Linked DNA regions of Collimonas fungivorans. The protein of the gene in region 1 interacts with the protein of each later gene in a pairwise test. Links are inferred from orthologs where the notes say so. Each region holds a gene or a part of one and is shown in the gene's direction. Other genes may lie near its edges.

Evidence for each region.
Region 2: the proteins of CFter6_RS04595 (region 1) and lpdA interact in binary tests that used the Escherichia coli proteins (3 or more experiments, as listed by UniProt). The link is inferred for Collimonas fungivorans from one-to-one orthologs.

The regions. Positions count from the first base shown.
Region 1 is NZ_CP013232.1:1,060,363-1,068,213, forward strand. The notes cover bases 193-3,172. They hold CFter6_RS04595 (UvrD-helicase domain-containing protein), read left to right. Parts: upstream 193-532; coding sequence 533-2,812; downstream 2,813-3,172. Other genes in these bases: CFter6_RS04590 (MFS transporter), read right to left, coding at 193-337; CFter6_RS04600 (BPSS1780 family membrane protein), read right to left, coding at 2,907-3,172. Outside these bases: more of CFter6_RS04590, read right to left, coding at 1-192; more of CFter6_RS04600, read right to left, coding at 3,173-3,704; CFter6_RS04605 (homoserine kinase), read right to left, coding at 3,726-4,682; CFter6_RS04610 (hypothetical protein), read right to left, coding at 4,802-5,239; CFter6_RS04615 (LOG family protein), read right to left, coding at 5,361-6,098; polA (DNA polymerase I), read left to right, coding at 6,099-7,851. UniProt on the Escherichia coli protein: A helicase with DNA-dependent ATPase activity. Unwinds DNA duplexes with 3'-5' polarity. Translocates on single-stranded DNA with 3'-5' polarity. Initiates unwinding more efficiently from a nicked substrate than double-stranded DNA.
Region 2 is NZ_CP013232.1:4,577,041-4,584,910, reverse strand. Bases 1,883-4,881 are described here. They hold lpdA (dihydrolipoyl dehydrogenase), read left to right. Parts: upstream 1,883-2,333; coding sequence 2,334-4,430; downstream 4,431-4,881. Other genes in these bases: CFter6_RS20095 (C40 family peptidase), read right to left, coding at 4,609-4,881; CFter6_RS20105 (Ntn hydrolase family protein), read left to right, coding at 1,883-2,259. In the rest of the region: aceF (dihydrolipoyllysine-residue acetyltransferase), read left to right, coding at 241-1,557; more of CFter6_RS20105, read left to right, coding at 1,666-1,882; more of CFter6_RS20095, read right to left, coding at 4,882-5,091; CFter6_RS20090 (acetylornithine transaminase), read right to left, coding at 5,109-6,317; CFter6_RS20085 (hypothetical protein), read left to right, coding at 6,765-7,793; CFter6_RS20080 (hypothetical protein), read left to right, coding at 7,790-7,870. UniProt on the Escherichia coli protein: Lipoamide dehydrogenase is a component of the glycine cleavage system as well as of the alpha-ketoacid dehydrogenase complexes.

The DNA.
Region 1 (7,851 bases):
TGTGCGGAAAGAACCCCGCCGCCAGCAGGAACACGCCGCTGATGCTGCAGCCGGCCAGGCCGCGCAGGACGGCGGTCTTGGGGCCGACCGAATCGGCCATGCGGCCGGCGAACGGCCGGCTCAGCAGGGTCGCCAGGTATTGCATGCTGATCGCCAGGCCGGCCAGCACCGAGCTGTAGCCGAGGTCGGTATGGACGTAGCCGGGCAGCACCGCCAGCGGTATGCCGATTGCCAGATAGCAAATGAATGTAAAAAATGCAGTAGAAACGATGTGGAACGTGACGGCGGTCCCGGACGGCGGCTGGCTGGCGCGGTCGAGACTAACTTCTTCGGGCATGGTGGACGACGACTTGGTTGTTGGGTTGATTAGGTGAATTGCTGAGAAGAGGATTGATGCGTTGCAGTATTTTACTCTCCTGGCCCCGATGCTGCTGGCGCTTGCCATTGGCGCGATGACAGCATGGTGCTGCCGGTCGCGATCATTGCGTCATCGTTGCATCGGGCAACTGCCGGCGCAGCTTATAATGGCGGCATGCAAAATCTTCTTCATAACCTCAATCCAGAACAGCTCGCGGCGGTCACCTTGCCGGCGCAATCCGCACTCATCCTGGCCGGCGCCGGTTCCGGCAAGACGCGGGTGCTGACCACCCGCATCGCCTGGCTGATCCAGACCGGCCAGGTATCGCCGTCCGGCGTGCTGGCGGTGACCTTCACCAACAAGGCGTCGAAGGAAATGATGACGCGCTTGTCGGCGATGTTGCCGATCAATACACGCGGCATGTGGATAGGGACTTTCCATGGCTTGTGCAACCGCCTGTTGCGCGCCCATTACCGCGACGCCGCTTTGCCGCAGACTTTCCAGATCCTGGATTCGCAGGACCAGCTGTCGGCCATCAAGCGTTTGCTGAAATCGCTCAATGTCGACGATGAAAAATACCCGCCGCGCAACCTGATGTACTTCATCAACGGCGCCAAGGACCAGGGCTTGCGCGCCAACGAAGTCGAGGCGAACGACGATTACAACCGCAAGTTCGTCGAGCTGTACGACCTGTACGACCAGCAATGCCAGCGCGAAGGCGTGGTCGATTTCGCCGAGCTGCTGCTGCGCACCTATGAACTGCTGAGCCGCAACCAGCCACTGCGTGAGCACTACCAGTCGCGCTTCAAGCACATCCTGGTGGACGAGTTCCAGGACACCAACGACCTGCAATACAAATGGCTCAAGCTGATGGCGGGCCAGCGCGGCGCGGTGTTTGCGGTGGGCGACGACGACCAGAGCATCTATGCTTTCCGCGGCGCCAACGTCGGCAACATGAGCGCGTTCGAGCATGAGTTCCGGGTCGAGAACCTGATCAAGCTGGAGCAGAATTACCGTTCCCACGGCCATATCCTGGACAGCGCCAACACGCTGATCGCCAACAACAGCAAGCGCCTCGGCAAGAACCTGCGCACCGACGCTGGCCATGGCGAACCGGTGCGGATCTATGAAGCCACCAGCGACCTGCAGGAAGCGCAGTGGATCGTCGAAGAAACCAAGAGCCTGATCAACGACGGCGCCAGCCGCAGCGAAATCGCCGTGCTGTACCGCTCGAATGCGCAGTCGCGGGTGATCGAACACGCCCTGGTGGCGTCGGGCATCCCTTACCGGGTGTACGGCGGCCAGCGTTATTTCGAACGGGCCGAGGTCAAGCATGCAATCGCCTACCTGCAGCTGATGGACAATCCGCACAACGATTCGGCCTTCCTGCGCGTGGTGAATTTCCCGGCGCGCGGCATCGGCGCGCGCTCGCTGGAGCAGTTGCAGGATGCTGCCAAGCAGTACGGCATCTCCTTGTACGCAGCGGTGCCGTATGTGGCCGGAAAGGCCGGCGCCACGCTCGGTTCCTTCCTCAAGCTGATCGAAGGCGGACGCTTTGAAACCCAGCATCTGCCGCTGCCGGAAATGGTGCAGGTAGTGCTCGACCTGAGCGGCCTGATGCAGCATTACCAGAATGAAAAAGAAGGCGCCGACCGCATCGAGAATCTGGAGCAGCTGGTGAATGCTGCGACCCTATTTGTTTCGGAAGAAGGATTCGGCATCGATGCGCCGGCCTTGTTGGGCCCCAAGGCGCAGGCGGTGTCAGGCGCCGCCATCACCACCGCCGACGGCATCGAGGTGTTCGATGCCGATGCGCCGCTGTCCGCAGTGATGTCGCCTTTGTCTGCCTTCCTCTCGCACGCATCGCTGGAGGCTGGCAACAACCAGGCCCAGGCCGGCGAGGAAGCATTGCAGTTGATGACGGTGCATTCGGCCAAAGGCCTGGAGTTCGACGCGGTATTCATTACCGGCCTGGAAGAGGGGTTGTTCCCGCACGAGAATTCGCAGAAAGAGGACGCCGGCGTGGAAGAAGAGCGGCGCTTGATGTATGTCGCCATCACGCGTGCGAAAAAGCGGCTGTACATGAGTTTTTCGCAAACCCGGATGCTGCATGGTCAGACCCGTTACAACATGCGCTCGCGCTTCTTTGACGAGTTGCCGGAAGATGCGCTGAAGTGGCTGTCGCCCAAGGTGCAGCAGCATAGCTGGTTCGCCAATGCCAAATCGGCCTGGGACGAGGCGCCCGAGAAGGCTGCCAACAGCATCTCCAAGAACTTCGGCCGGCGCGATATCGGCTGGCGCATTGGCGAGAACGTGGCGCACCTGAAGTTCGGCGAGGGCGTGATCGTGAATATCGAAGGCAGCGGCGGCAACGCCCGCGCCCATATCAATTTCGGCAAGCACGGCATGAAGCTGCTGGACCTGAGCGTGGCGAAGCTGGAGAAGGTTGCGTAGGGCGCGCAGCTGTGCCTACGCGTGACCTCGAATTCATCATCATGCTGGTATCGGCGGTAACGCGTAGGCAAAAAAAATCTTGCCCACCCTGCGTTCATTCTTGTGTGGGGTATTCCGCAGGCGGCGGCACGTCCGCTTCGGGTTTGCCGAAGATGTGGGTATAAGTAGGATAGAAAGAGCAATACATCACCACTGTCAGGGCGATCGACAGCGGCAGCAGGATCATGATCGTGACCGCCTGGTTGCCGACCAGCACCGCGATCAATACGCTGACGATCGCCGGCAGTACAACGCCGATGCCGGCCCAGGCCAGTCCATATACGGTGAAGGCCTTGATTTCGCGCGACACCGCAAAGAAGCTGTAGAAAATGGCTTTCGATACGCTCATGTTTTTCCACATGATGAGCGGCGCCGCATACCAGAACGCCATCGCCGCCGGCGTGTAGACCGCGGCGGAAAACAGCATCGCCAGCGACATGCTGGAATCCTGTATCTCCTTGGGATCGAGCGCAGCCTGGCCGGTGATCGTCAGCCAGAACACGCCGCCGTCGATCAGGGAGGAGGCGGCCAGGGCGATGACCGCCGCCACCAGGTACAGGGCGCCCAGGATCAGCAGGTTTTTCAGCGCAGGCGAACGGAAGCTGATCAGCAGCAGGTTGGGATAGACGCGCTTGCCCTGTTCGATCATCAGGCAGGCCTGCATGAAGGACATGGCAAATACCGGAACCAGCATCAGCGGCAGCAATTGCCCAAGCAGCGGCACGAAACTGAGCAGCAGCATCAGGAACATGTAAGCCAGGAATAGAGTGGATATTTCGGCAGGCTGTTTGCGGAACAGCGCAAACCCCTCCTTGATCCATATCCATCCGGTTTTTGCAGGCAGTTTTTCCATTGTTTCAATCAAGAATTTTGCTTAATACAGGAACGGAGCCGGGTGGGCTACGCGTTCCCGAAGAATCCGTTCGAAATGGCCGGGGTCGTGCGGCGTCAGCATTTCTGCTTCGCGCGGCAAATAAAAATCGTAAAGCCGCGACAGCCAGAAGCGCAGGGCGCCGGCGCGCAGCATCGGCTGCCAGGCGCTTTGTTCGTCAGCGCTGAACGGCCGCACCGCATGATAAGCATCGAGCATAGCTCTCACCCGGCTGTCGTCAAGCTTGCCGCTGGCGAGATCTATGCACCAGTCGTTGACTGTGACCGCGAGGTCAAACAGCCAGGTGTCGCAGCCGGCGAAATAGAAATCGAAAAACCCTGTCAGCCGCTCGCCGTCGAACATCACGTTGTTGCGGAACAGGTCGGCATGCACCGGTCCGCTCGGCAACCGATTATACGTTTGCGAGGCGGCGAAGCTTTCCTGGAACGCCATTTCCTCGCGTAGCAGCTGTTGCCCTTGTTCCGGCAGGTAGGGCAGTACCACCGGCGTGGTTTCGCGCCACCAGGAAAGGCCGCGCAAATTCGGCTGGCGAATCGAGAAATCCTGCGCCGCCAGGTGCATCTTTGCCAGCATCGCGCCCACCGCTGCGCAATGCACCGGCGCCGGCGCCAGCTGGCAATCGCCTTCCAGCTTGGTGACGATGGCGGCCGGCTTGCCATGCAGCGGATTGATGATCTGGCCCTGCAGGTTGGCGATAGGCTCGGGCACCAGCACGCCGCGCTGCGCCAGGTGGCGCATCAGTTCCAGGTAGAACGGCAACTGTTCGAAACTGAGGTTTTCAAAGACCGTCAGCACATACTCGCCGCGCTCGGTGTCGATGAAAAAATTGCTGTTTTCGATGCCGGACGAGATGCCCCTGATCGCCAGTGCCTTGCCTAAGGAAAAGGGAGGGATCCACTGCGTGAGATCGTCCAGCGTGACGGGGGTAAATACTGCCATGGGGAAAATCGGAAAAGGACAAGATTCGGACAAGGTTCAGGCCGGGTTGGAATGAATATGCGGCAAATGCGCAGAGGTTTTCCGCGCATCAGCCGCATGGCTGCTGATGAATCGCCAGGTTAGTTCTTGGACGGCTCCACTGTCGGCGGCGGCAATCCGGCATCGCTGTCGCTCTGCACTGCTTCGCCGGGCTTGCGGGCTTTCTGGCCCAGGTCGAATTCCTTGATTTGCCATTGCGCGCCGCGCGGGATCGAATCGCCAGGCTGCAGCGTGCCGGCTTGCGATCCCGGCTTCACGTAATACGTGCTGCCGCCGCTCTCGACCTTGACTTCGGTAACCCGGCCTTGCTCGCGCTTTTGCGAGATTCCGGCTGGTTCGTCGCCCGGTTTGCGGATAGTGACAGCCGGCGCTTCGCCTTCTTCCAGCTTTTGCAGCTCAGGCGGTGGCGGCGCTGCATTCCTGGACGGTTGCGGCGCTTGTTGCGCATTTACCAACAATGGTGTTGCGAGCGAGACAATACCTGCTGCCAGCAGCTGCCAGACTTGTGATTTATTCATGAGAATTTGGCTACCTTGATTAAAACAAGATGGAAGTCTTCATTGTAACAAACCGCCAGCCCCTATAGGCGATAAGGGGCCGGGAATCTGTCGGAAACAGGCTCTCAGGCGACGCCGCGGCTTACAGCAGCACGCTGGCATGGCGGTCGGATTCCGCCATGACGGTTTCACCCGCCTCGTAGAATTTCACCACGGCGGCGAGAATCTCGGCCGGATCGTCCAGCACCTGGATCAGGTCCATGTCCTTGGCTGCGATCATGCCGTCGCCCACCAGCTGGCTGCGGAACCAGTCCAGCAGCCCGCTCCAGAAGCTGCTGCCGACCAGGATGATCGGGATGTGGCGGCATTTGCCGGTCTGGATCAGCGTCAGCACCTCGGTCAGCTCATCCAGCGTGCCGAAACCGCCGGGCAGCACGATGTAGGCGTCGGCGTAACGTACGAAGGCGACCTTGCGGGCGAAGAAATGACGGAAACTGAGCGAGATGTCCTGCCATTTATTCCCGCTCTGCTCGTGCGGCAGTTCGATATTCAGGCCGACCGACGGCGACTTGCCCTCGAACGCGCCCTTGTTGGCCGCTTCCATCAAACCTGGACCGCCGCCCGAAATCACGGCAAAACCTTCGTCGGAAAAGCGTCGTGCGATATCCTTGCACAAGGGATAATAAGGATTGTCCTCCTTGATGCGGGCCGAGCCGAAGATCGACACTGCCGGATGCAACTCGGAAAGGCGTTCGGTCGACTCGATAAATTCTGCCATAATCGTGAACATATGCCACGATTCGCGCGCCTTCTTGGAAGTTGCGCGTTCGATGTCCGTCACTTGCCGCAAACGCGGCACATTTTTTCCGTTCAATTCCATATGCAAAAAACCCTGCTGTTAGTTGATGGTTCCAGTTATCTTTACCGGGCCTTCCATGCCTTGCCCGATATGCGCAATGCTGCCAATGAACCGACCGGCGCGATGTATGGGATCATCAATATGTTGCGCCGCTTGCGCCTCGATTACCCCTCAGCTTACCTCGCCTGCGTGTTCGATGCAAAAGGTAAAACTTTCCGCGACGACATGTACGCCGACTATAAGGCAACCCGGGCATCGATGCCGGAAGACCTGGTTAAACAGATTACGCCTATTCACGCCGCCGTGCGCGCCATGGGCTGGCCGATCCTGATGGTCGAAGGCGTGGAAGCCGACGATGTGATCGGCACCCTGACCGTGCAGGCCGTGACGCACGGCATGCAGGCCATCGTCTCGACCGGCGACAAAGACCTGGCGCAGCTGGTCAACGATGATGTGACCCTGATCAACACCATGAGCAACGAAACGCTGGACCGCGCCGGCGTGATCGCCAAGTTCGGCGTACCGCCTGAGCGCATCGTCGATTACCTGACCTTGATCGGCGACACCGTCGACAATATCCCCGGCGTCGCCAAGGTGGGGCCGAAGACCGCGGTCAAATGGCTGGCGCAATACGACACGGTCGACCAGGTGATCGCACATGCGGCCGACATCGGCGGCGCAGTCGGCGAGAACCTGCGGCAAGTGCTGGACTGGCTGCCGAAAGCAAAGGAATTGGTGACGGTAAAAACCGATTGCGACCTGAGTGCGCACATGGTGTCGATCCCGGAATCGCTGAAGGCGCCCGAGCAGGACAAAGAGACGCTGATCGAATTGTTCACGCGCTATAACTTCAAGACCTGGCTGCGCGAACTGAGCGTAGCGGGCAATGCCGCCGACACAGCTGAGGCGGGAAAGCCGGCCGCTGCCGGCAGCAAGCCGGGAGCCGCCGAGCCGGCCCAGAGCAGCCTGTTTGCGGCAACTGCGGCGCCAGTTGAGCGGCAGTACGAAACCGTGCTGACGGAAGCCCAGCTGGACCAGTGGCTGCAGCGCATCGACAAAGCCAGCCTGACTGCGGTCGATACCGAAACCACTTCGCTCGATCCGATGACGGCCCAGCTGGTCGGCATCTCGCTGTGCTGCGAAGTCGGTATCGCCGCCTATATTCCAGTCGCGCATCGCTACCAGGATGCGCCGGCGCAATTGCCGCGCGAGCTGGTGCTGGAAAAAATGCGCGCTTGGCTGGAAGACGACAGCAAACCCAAGGTCGGCCAGAACCTGAAATACGACAGCCATATTTTCGCCAACCAGGGCGTCAACCTGCGCGGCATCGTGCACGATACCCTGCTCGAATCCTATGTGTTCGAATCGCACCGCAGCCACGATATGGACAGCTTGGCGCTGCGCCACCTGAATCACCAGACCATCACCTTCCAGGAAGTATGCGGCAAGGGCGCTTCGCAAATCGGTTTCGACGAAGTCGAGATCGGCCGCGCCACCGAATACGCAGCCGAGGACGCCGATATCACGCTGCAGCTGCACCTGACCATGTGGCCGCACATCGCCGACGACGCCAAGCTCAGGTTCATCTACGAAAAAATCGAAGTGCCGACATCGGTAGTGCTGCAAAAGATCGAGCGCAACGGCGTTCTGATTGACGCCAGCTTGCTGGCGACGCAATCGAACGAGCTGGGCAAGCGCATGCTGGAGATCGAGCAGCTGGCTTATGAACTGGCCGGCCAGCCGTTCAACCTGAGTTCACCCAAACAGCTGGGCG
Region 2 (7,870 bases), 3.5 Mb from region 1 along the record:
GCGCTGGCTGACGAAGGCAAGATCAAAGCCTCGGTTGTCGCCGATGCGATTACCAAGTATGGTATCAATCCGGAGAAACCGAATCCGGTCACGCAATAAGGTACTGGTCTTGATAACTGGGCAATAAGCAGGTACTAAGACAGTATTAAAATTTCCACGGCTGTGCAGCACGGGCCTGAATTTTCTGAAAGGAAACTCAGGCCCGCGTTATACAGCGGGCAGAATGAATGGAGCTAAGCGATGAGTATGGTGGAAGTCAAAGTCCCGGATATCGGCGACGTCAGTGAAGTTGAAGTCATTGAATTGATGGTCAAGGTCGGCGACACGGTAAAGGTTGACCAGTCGCTGATCACGGTCGAATCCGACAAGGCCAGCATGGAAATCCCGTCCAGCCATGCGGGCGTGATCAAGGAATTGAAAGTCAAGCTGGGCGACAAGGTCAAGGAAGGCACTTTAGTGCTGGTGCTGGAAGCCGATGCTGGTGCAGCGGCGCCGGCCGGCGCTGCGGCCGCCGCACCAGCCGCTCCGGCTCCTGCGCCAGTCGCGGAAAGCAAGCCGGCGCCAGCCGCTCCCGCGCCGGCACCAGCGCCGATAGCAGCCCCGGCGCCAGCCGGCGGCAGCATCCCGCATGCATCGCCATCGGTGCGCAAGTTTGCGCGCGAACTGGGCGTTGACCTGGGCAAAGTGGCCGGCACCGGCATCAAGGCCCGTATCACCCACGAAGATGTGCAGAATTACGTCAAGGGCGTGATCTCGGGCGCAGCCAGCGGCAGCGCTGCTGCTTCGGGCAGCAAGGGCGGCAGCGGCGTCGGACTGGACCTGCTGGCATGGCCGTCGCTGGACTTCAGCAAGCAGGGCCCGACCGAATTGCTGCCGCTGTCGCGCATCAAGAAGCTCAGCGGTCCGAACCTGCACCGCAACTGGGTCATGATCCCGCACGTCACGCAATTTGACGAAGCCGATATCACCGAACTGGAAGAATTCCGCAAGCAAGCCAACGACAGCTTCGCCAAGGCCAAGTCGCCGGTCAAGCTGACCATGCTGGCGTTCGTGATCAAGGCCAGCGTCGCCGCGCTGAAGAAATTCCCTGCGTTCAACGCCTCGCTGGATGGCAAGGGTGAGAACCTGATCCTCAAGCAGTACTACAACATCGGTTTTGCCGCCGATACGCCGAACGGCCTGGTAGTGCCGGTGATCAAGGATGCAGATAAAAAAGGCATCAGCCAGATCGCCCAGGAAATGGGTGAATTGTCTGCCCAGGCGCGCGACGGCAAGCTGAAGCCGGCCGACATGCAAGGTGCGACTTTCACGATTTCATCGCTGGGCGGCATCGGCGGTACGGCGTTTACGCCTATCATCAATGCCCCTGAAGTCGCCATCCTGGGTTTGTCGAAAGCTTCGATGAAACCGGTCTGGGACGGCAAGCAGTTCGTGCCGCGCCTGATGATGCCGACCTCCCTGTCCTACGACCACCGCGTGGTCGACGGCGCCATGGGTGCGCGCTTCAGCGTCTACCTGGCCGAAGTGCTGGCCGACATGCGCAAGACACTGTTGTAATGTAGGGTGGGCACTCCGTGCCCACGCGCTGTAACCGTAACACGCGCATCCGCGTGGGCACGGAGTGCCCACCCTACGGGTCAATTGGCATACAGATGGAGAGCAATTATGACTACCTGCGTTGTCGTCAAAAAAAATGGGCAGATCGCGATTGCATCGGACTCGCTGGTGACTTTCGGCGATACCCGTTTGTCGCATGCTTACGAAGTCAACAACAAGATTTTCCAGATCGGTGAATCGTACATCACGCTGGCCGGCACCGCCGCCCATTTCCCCGTGATGCGCAAGCTGCTGACGGCGATGGGCGAAGAGTGCAAGCTGAATAGCCGCGACGAGGTGTTTGACACCTTTTCCAAGGTGCACACCATCCTCAAGGACCAGTATTTCCTGAACACCAAAGAGGATGAGGACGACCCTTACGAATCGTCGCAGATCACCGCCCTGGTCGCCAATCCTTACGGCATCTTCGGCGTGTATTCCTATCGCGAGGTGTTCAGCTTCGATCGTTTCTGGGGCATAGGCAGCGGCCGCAATTTTGCCCTGGGCGCGATGTATGCAGTGTATGACAAGGACGTCAGCGCGCAGCACATCGCCGAGGTAGGGATTCATGCCGGCGTTGAATTCGATAAAAGTTCTGCCATGCCCTTGCGCATCCACAGTTTTGAAATGAAATCCCCGCCTAGCGCCCCGCCTGGCGCGTAAGCGGAACAGAGCAGCGGCACACAGCACATAACAATTTTTCCTCCCGACGGAGGAGCGAGCATGGAGCAAACGCTATGAGTATGGTTGAAGTCAAGGTCCCGGATATCGGCGACGTCAAGGATGTAGAAGTCATCGAACTGATGGTCAAGGTCGGCGATACCGTCAGGGTCGACCAGTCGCTGATCACGGTCGAGTCGGACAAGGCCAGCATGGAAATTCCATCGAGCCAGGCCGGCGTCATCAAGGAAATCAAGGTCAAGGTAGGCGACAAGGTCAGCGAAGGTTCGCTGGTGCTGGTGCTGGAAGCCGCCGGCGCCGCAGCCGCCGCGCCAGCTGCAGCACCGGCGGCGCCGGCTCCGGTTGCTGCCGCAGCAGCGCCTGCAGCCGCGGCACCTGCTGCGTCGGGCGCCGCCAGCATCGTCGAGATCAAGGTGCCAGATATCGGCGATGTCAAGGATGTCGATGTCATCGAGCTGATGGTCAAGGCCGGCGACAGCGTCAAGGTCGACCAGTCGCTGATCACGGTCGAATCGGACAAGGCAAGCATGGAAATTCCTTCCAGCCACGCCGGCGTGATCAAGGAAGTCAAGGTCAAGGTGGGTGACAAGGTCAGCGAAGGTTCGCTGATACTGGTGCTGGAAACTACCGGCGCTGCCGCGCCCGCAGCGGTGCCTTCTGCTCCGGCAGCTGCTCCTGCGGCGCCTGCCGTGGCCGCTCCCGCCGCCGTCAGTTTCGCCGGCAAGGTCGATATCGAATGCGACACCATGGTGCTGGGCGCCGGTCCCGGCGGTTATACCGCGGCCTTCCGCGCCGCCGACCTCGGCCAAAGCGTGGTGATGATCGAACGTTATCCCAGCCTCGGCGGGGTTTGCCTGAACGTCGGCTGTATCCCGTCCAAGGCATTGCTGCATGCCGCCAAGGTGATTACCGAAGCGGAGGAAATGGCGCATTTCGGCGTCAAGATGTCGGCGCCGGAAATCGATATCGACGCCTTGCGCGACTGGAAGGAAAGCGTCATCAAGAAACTGACCGGCGGTTTGTCTGGCCTGTCGAAGGCGCGCAAAGTGCAGGTACTGACCGGCAAGGGCGAATTCAGCTCGGCCAACACGATCACCGTCGCCACTGCCGACGGCCCGAAAGTGGTCGGCTTCAAGAACGCGATCATCGCCGCCGGTTCATCGGTGGCCCGCATTCCTGGCTTCCCTTACGACGATCCGCGCCTGATCGATTCCACCGGCGCGCTGGAACTGCGCCAGATCCCGAAGAAGCTGCTGGTCATCGGCGGCGGCATCATCGGCCTCGAAATGGCTTGCGTCTACGACGCGCTGGGTTCGAAGGTAACCGTGGTCGAATTTGCCGACGGCCTGATTCCGGCGGCCGACCGCGACGTCGTCAAGCCGCTGCAGAAGCGCATCGAGAAACGCTACGAAGCGATTTACCTGAAAACCAAGGTAACCAAGCTGGAAGCCCTGAAAGAAGGCCTGCGCGCAACGTTTGAAGGCGCCGACAGCAGCTCTCCCGCGGCGCCGGAACCGCAACTGTACGATATGGTGCTGGTGGCCGTGGGCCGTCGTCCTAACGGCAAGGAAATCGCCGCCGAAAAGGCTGGCGTGGTCGTCAACGAACGCGGTTTCATCCCGGCCAACAAGCAGCAGCGCACCAACGTTTCGCACATCTTCGCCATCGGCGATATCTGCGGCGATCCTATGCTGGCCCATAAAGCCACCAATGAAGCCAAGGTTGCCGCCGAAGTGATCGCCGGCCACAAGGTCGAGTTCGATGCCATGACGATTCCTTCGGTGGCTTACACCGATCCGGAAATCGCATGGATGGGTCTGACCGAAACCGAAGCCAAGGCCAAGGGCATTCCTTTTGAAAAAGCCAATTTCCCGTGGGCGGCAAGCGGCCGCGCACTGGCGATGGGCCGCGACGACGGCATGACCAAGCTGTTGTGGGATCCGAGCACCAAACGCATCATCGGTGCCGGCATTGTCGGCGTGAATGCCGGCGAGCTGCTGGCGGAAACTGTGCTGGCGATGGAAATGGGGGCCGACCTGGAAGACCTGGCGCTGACCATCCATGCCCATCCGACCTTGTCGGAGACGCCGATGTTTGCGGCCGAGATGGGGCTGGGTACGATTACCGACCTGTTCATTCCAAAGAAAAAATAAGCAGGTGGTAGGGTGGGCACTCCGTGCCCACGCGGATCGCAAATTTTGCCGGTGTCGCCTATCTCCATTCAGAGTGGGCAGGAAAACCTGCCCACCCTACAAAAAAACGCCGCGCCGATTTGCATCGGAGCGGCGTTTTTATTATTGCGTGTCAGACGGCGGCAAACAGCCGCGGTAGTTAGTCGAAGTATCTGCGGACCGCTTCAAAGCGCGCCGCATAATAACTGTTGTCGAGACGGTCGATGCGCACCTTGCCGTTGGTCGACGGTGCATTGATGAAGCGGCCATCGCCGATATAGATGCCAACATGCGAAAATGCGCGATGCATGGTGTTGAAGAACACCAGGTCGCCCGGCCGCAGTTCGGCCTTGGTGATGGAGCGGCCCTGGCGCGCTATGTCGGCCGCGCTGCCGGTGACCTTGAGGCCGGCCGCCTGGCGGTAGACATAACTGACCATGCCGCTGCAATCGAGCCCGGCTTCCGGATTCTTGCCGCCGAAGCGGTAGTTGGTGTCGATCAGGCCCAGCGAGTAGATGACGATATTGTTGCCCTTGTCGCTGATCGGCGTGTTGTCCTCAGAGCCGGGGCGGACCGAACCGGTGCCGCCGCAGGCTGCCAGCAACAAAGCCAGGCAACAGATAAAGAGATTTCTGATCGTCATCAAGCACTCACCTTTATTCAATCTTGTTTCTTGATCTGGCTGATCACGTCCGACAGCATCGCAATCATCTGGTCGATTTCCGCAATCGTCACATTCAGCGAAGGCATGAAACGCAGCAGGTTCGGCCGCGGCGAATTCAGCAACAGCCCGACTGGATTCAGGTCGCGCGCGATATCGACAATCTGCGGGCCGATGTCGCTGCCCAGTTTCAGCGCCCGCAGCAAGCCTTCGCCACGTTCGCCTTCGAGCCCGTGTTTCGCGGTAAGTTTCAACAATTCGCTGCTCAGGTAGGCGCCCTTGTCTTTCACTGACTGCAGGAACCCCGGTTCCAGCAAGGTCTTGATCACTGCAACGCCGACCGCCGTCATCAAAGGATTGCCGTTGTAAGTGCCGCCCTGGTCGCCGGCCTCGAAGCAGGCGATCTCTTCGCGCGCCAGCAGGGCCGCCAGCGGCACCCCGCCGCCTATGCCTTTGCCGAGGGTCATGATATCCGGCGTGATGCCCGACAGCTGGTAAGCGAACAGTTCGCCGGTGCGGCCCATGCCGGATTGCACTTCATCGACGATCAGCAGGATGCCGCGCTTCTTGGTCAGTTCGCGCAAGCCTTGCATGAATTCTCGGCTGGCCGGAATCACGCCGCTTTCACCTTGCACCGGCTCCAGCATGACCGCCACGGTCTTGTCGTTGATCAGGCTCTCGACGCTGGCCAGGTCGTTCAGCTCGGCTTTCGGGAAGCCCGGCACTTGCGGCGCAAAAATGGTGTCCCAGCCAGGTTTGCCGCTGGCCGACATGGTCGCCAGCGTGCGGCCGTGGAAGCTGTGGTTGAAAGTGATGATCTCGAAGCGGTGCTGCCCCGCCTGGTTCGGATTCTTCTTGCCCCACTTGCGCGCCAGCTTGATCGCGCCTTCGTTGGCTTCGGCGCCGCTGTTGGTGAAGAACACGCGGTCGAAACAGGAGTTGGCGGTCAGCAGGCCGGCCAGTTCGATCGAGGGTGCGTTGTAGAAAGCCGGCGAAGGATTGAGGATCTTCTTGGACTGGGCCAGCAGCGCATCCTGGATGCATTGCGGCGAATGGCCCAGGGCGTTGACGGCCCAGCCCTGCAAATAATCCAGGTAGCGCTTGCCGGTGTGATCCGTCATCCACATGCCGTCGCCTTCGGTAAACACCAGGGGCGGGCGGTTGGTGATGAACATCAGGTCGTTAACCGGGTATTCGCTGAATTCCACGCCATGTGCCATATGAGTACTCCTATCCTAAATAAGGGCAAAAAAAAACCACAGGCAGCGCCTGTGGCTTCGTGATCAATCGACGGTCACGCGCACGGCTTACCTGGCTGAGGTAATGGGTTACGGCGTCGCAACAATGTCCGGATCATGTTCATGACGCAAATATTAGGACTTTTTGTGTGGTGCGTCAAAAAAAATTTGCGCGGCTGTGGCCGGCCTTGCAGAGGGAGGGTTCGTCATCTGGCTGCGGCTGGCGAAATGATTAAAATAGTTCTCAAAAGGCAATTAAATCTGATATCTTTCATAATCATGCTTTTAAGCAATTCGATGCCGTAATGCTTGATGCCGAGACGGCAGGCGAAATCGCTACCGTTCTGACCACGCCCGAGGAGGTGCATTGTGTCATTTCCCCCTAGCAAATCATTTAAGCCGTCGCAACCGCTGGTAATGCATCACCTCATGCTGCTGCAAGGGGGCCAGCTTACCTGGATAGGCCGTTCCGCCTTCGCCCGCGAGCGCAATGTCTGGAGCGGCGAGCTGAAAGGAAGCCCGGCCGCATTGTCTGATCCTTTATCGGCAGCTGCCGATTTATTCGGACGTACGCCGCGCGGCCGCATAAAAATTGCCGACAAGCTGACCGTGCTGCTCGGTTATCCGTATGTGCGGCACACGGTGTTGCCGTGGCAAGCGGGGCTGACGCAGGCGGCAGACTGGCGCGATTATGCCAATGCCGTATTCGACGAACAGGATGGCAGCGCTTATCCCGGCCGCCAGGTGGTGGTCGATCCGGCACCGTCCGGCCAGCCGCGGCTGGCGGCGGCAACCGATGCCGCGCTGATACAGGGCTTGCAGGCGCTGGCCAAGATGCACAAGCTGCGGCTGGTCTCGTGCATGTCGTTGCTGACGGCCGCGGTACAGCGTCACTGGGAAGTGCTGGAAGACGATTGCGTGCTGAGTCTGCCGCAGCACGGCGCGCTTGAATGCCTGTTCAGGAAACAGGGAATATGGCAGGGTGTTTGCGGCATACCGGTGGCGCCGGGTGCTGCGCTGGCTGACAGCATCGCCGCTGCCGCGCAGTTGGCGCGGGCCGACAGCGACGGCGAAAATTCCCTCCCGGTGCTGGCGGTGACGCCATTTTTCAGCAGCCCGCGCCGGGCGCAAGACAATTCCTCCTTGGTACGCTGGCTGGCGGCGGCGCATCCCTGGCTGCAGGACAGCCACAACCATCCGGATGGCTTTGCCCGCACCCATGCTCGCGGCCCGGCGTTTGCTGCGCCCGTCGACAAGCCTGGCATGCCGCCTGCCCGCTATAAGTGGGGATACTGGGCCGCGGATAATCTGGTGGCGGAACAATCGGGGCGCTACGGCGCATGGGGCAAGCTGGCATGGCGCCAGCCCGTGGACTGTTCCGCCCAAGGCGCGGCTTATGCCAGGCCAGGTTTGCCATTCGGGCCATGGCAGGAGAGGCCGCAATGAGGGATTCGCGCCTGGGGATCAAGATGAGGTCGGCTGACGCCAGTCCGGAGCTGGATTTTGTGCGTCCGCAAACGCAT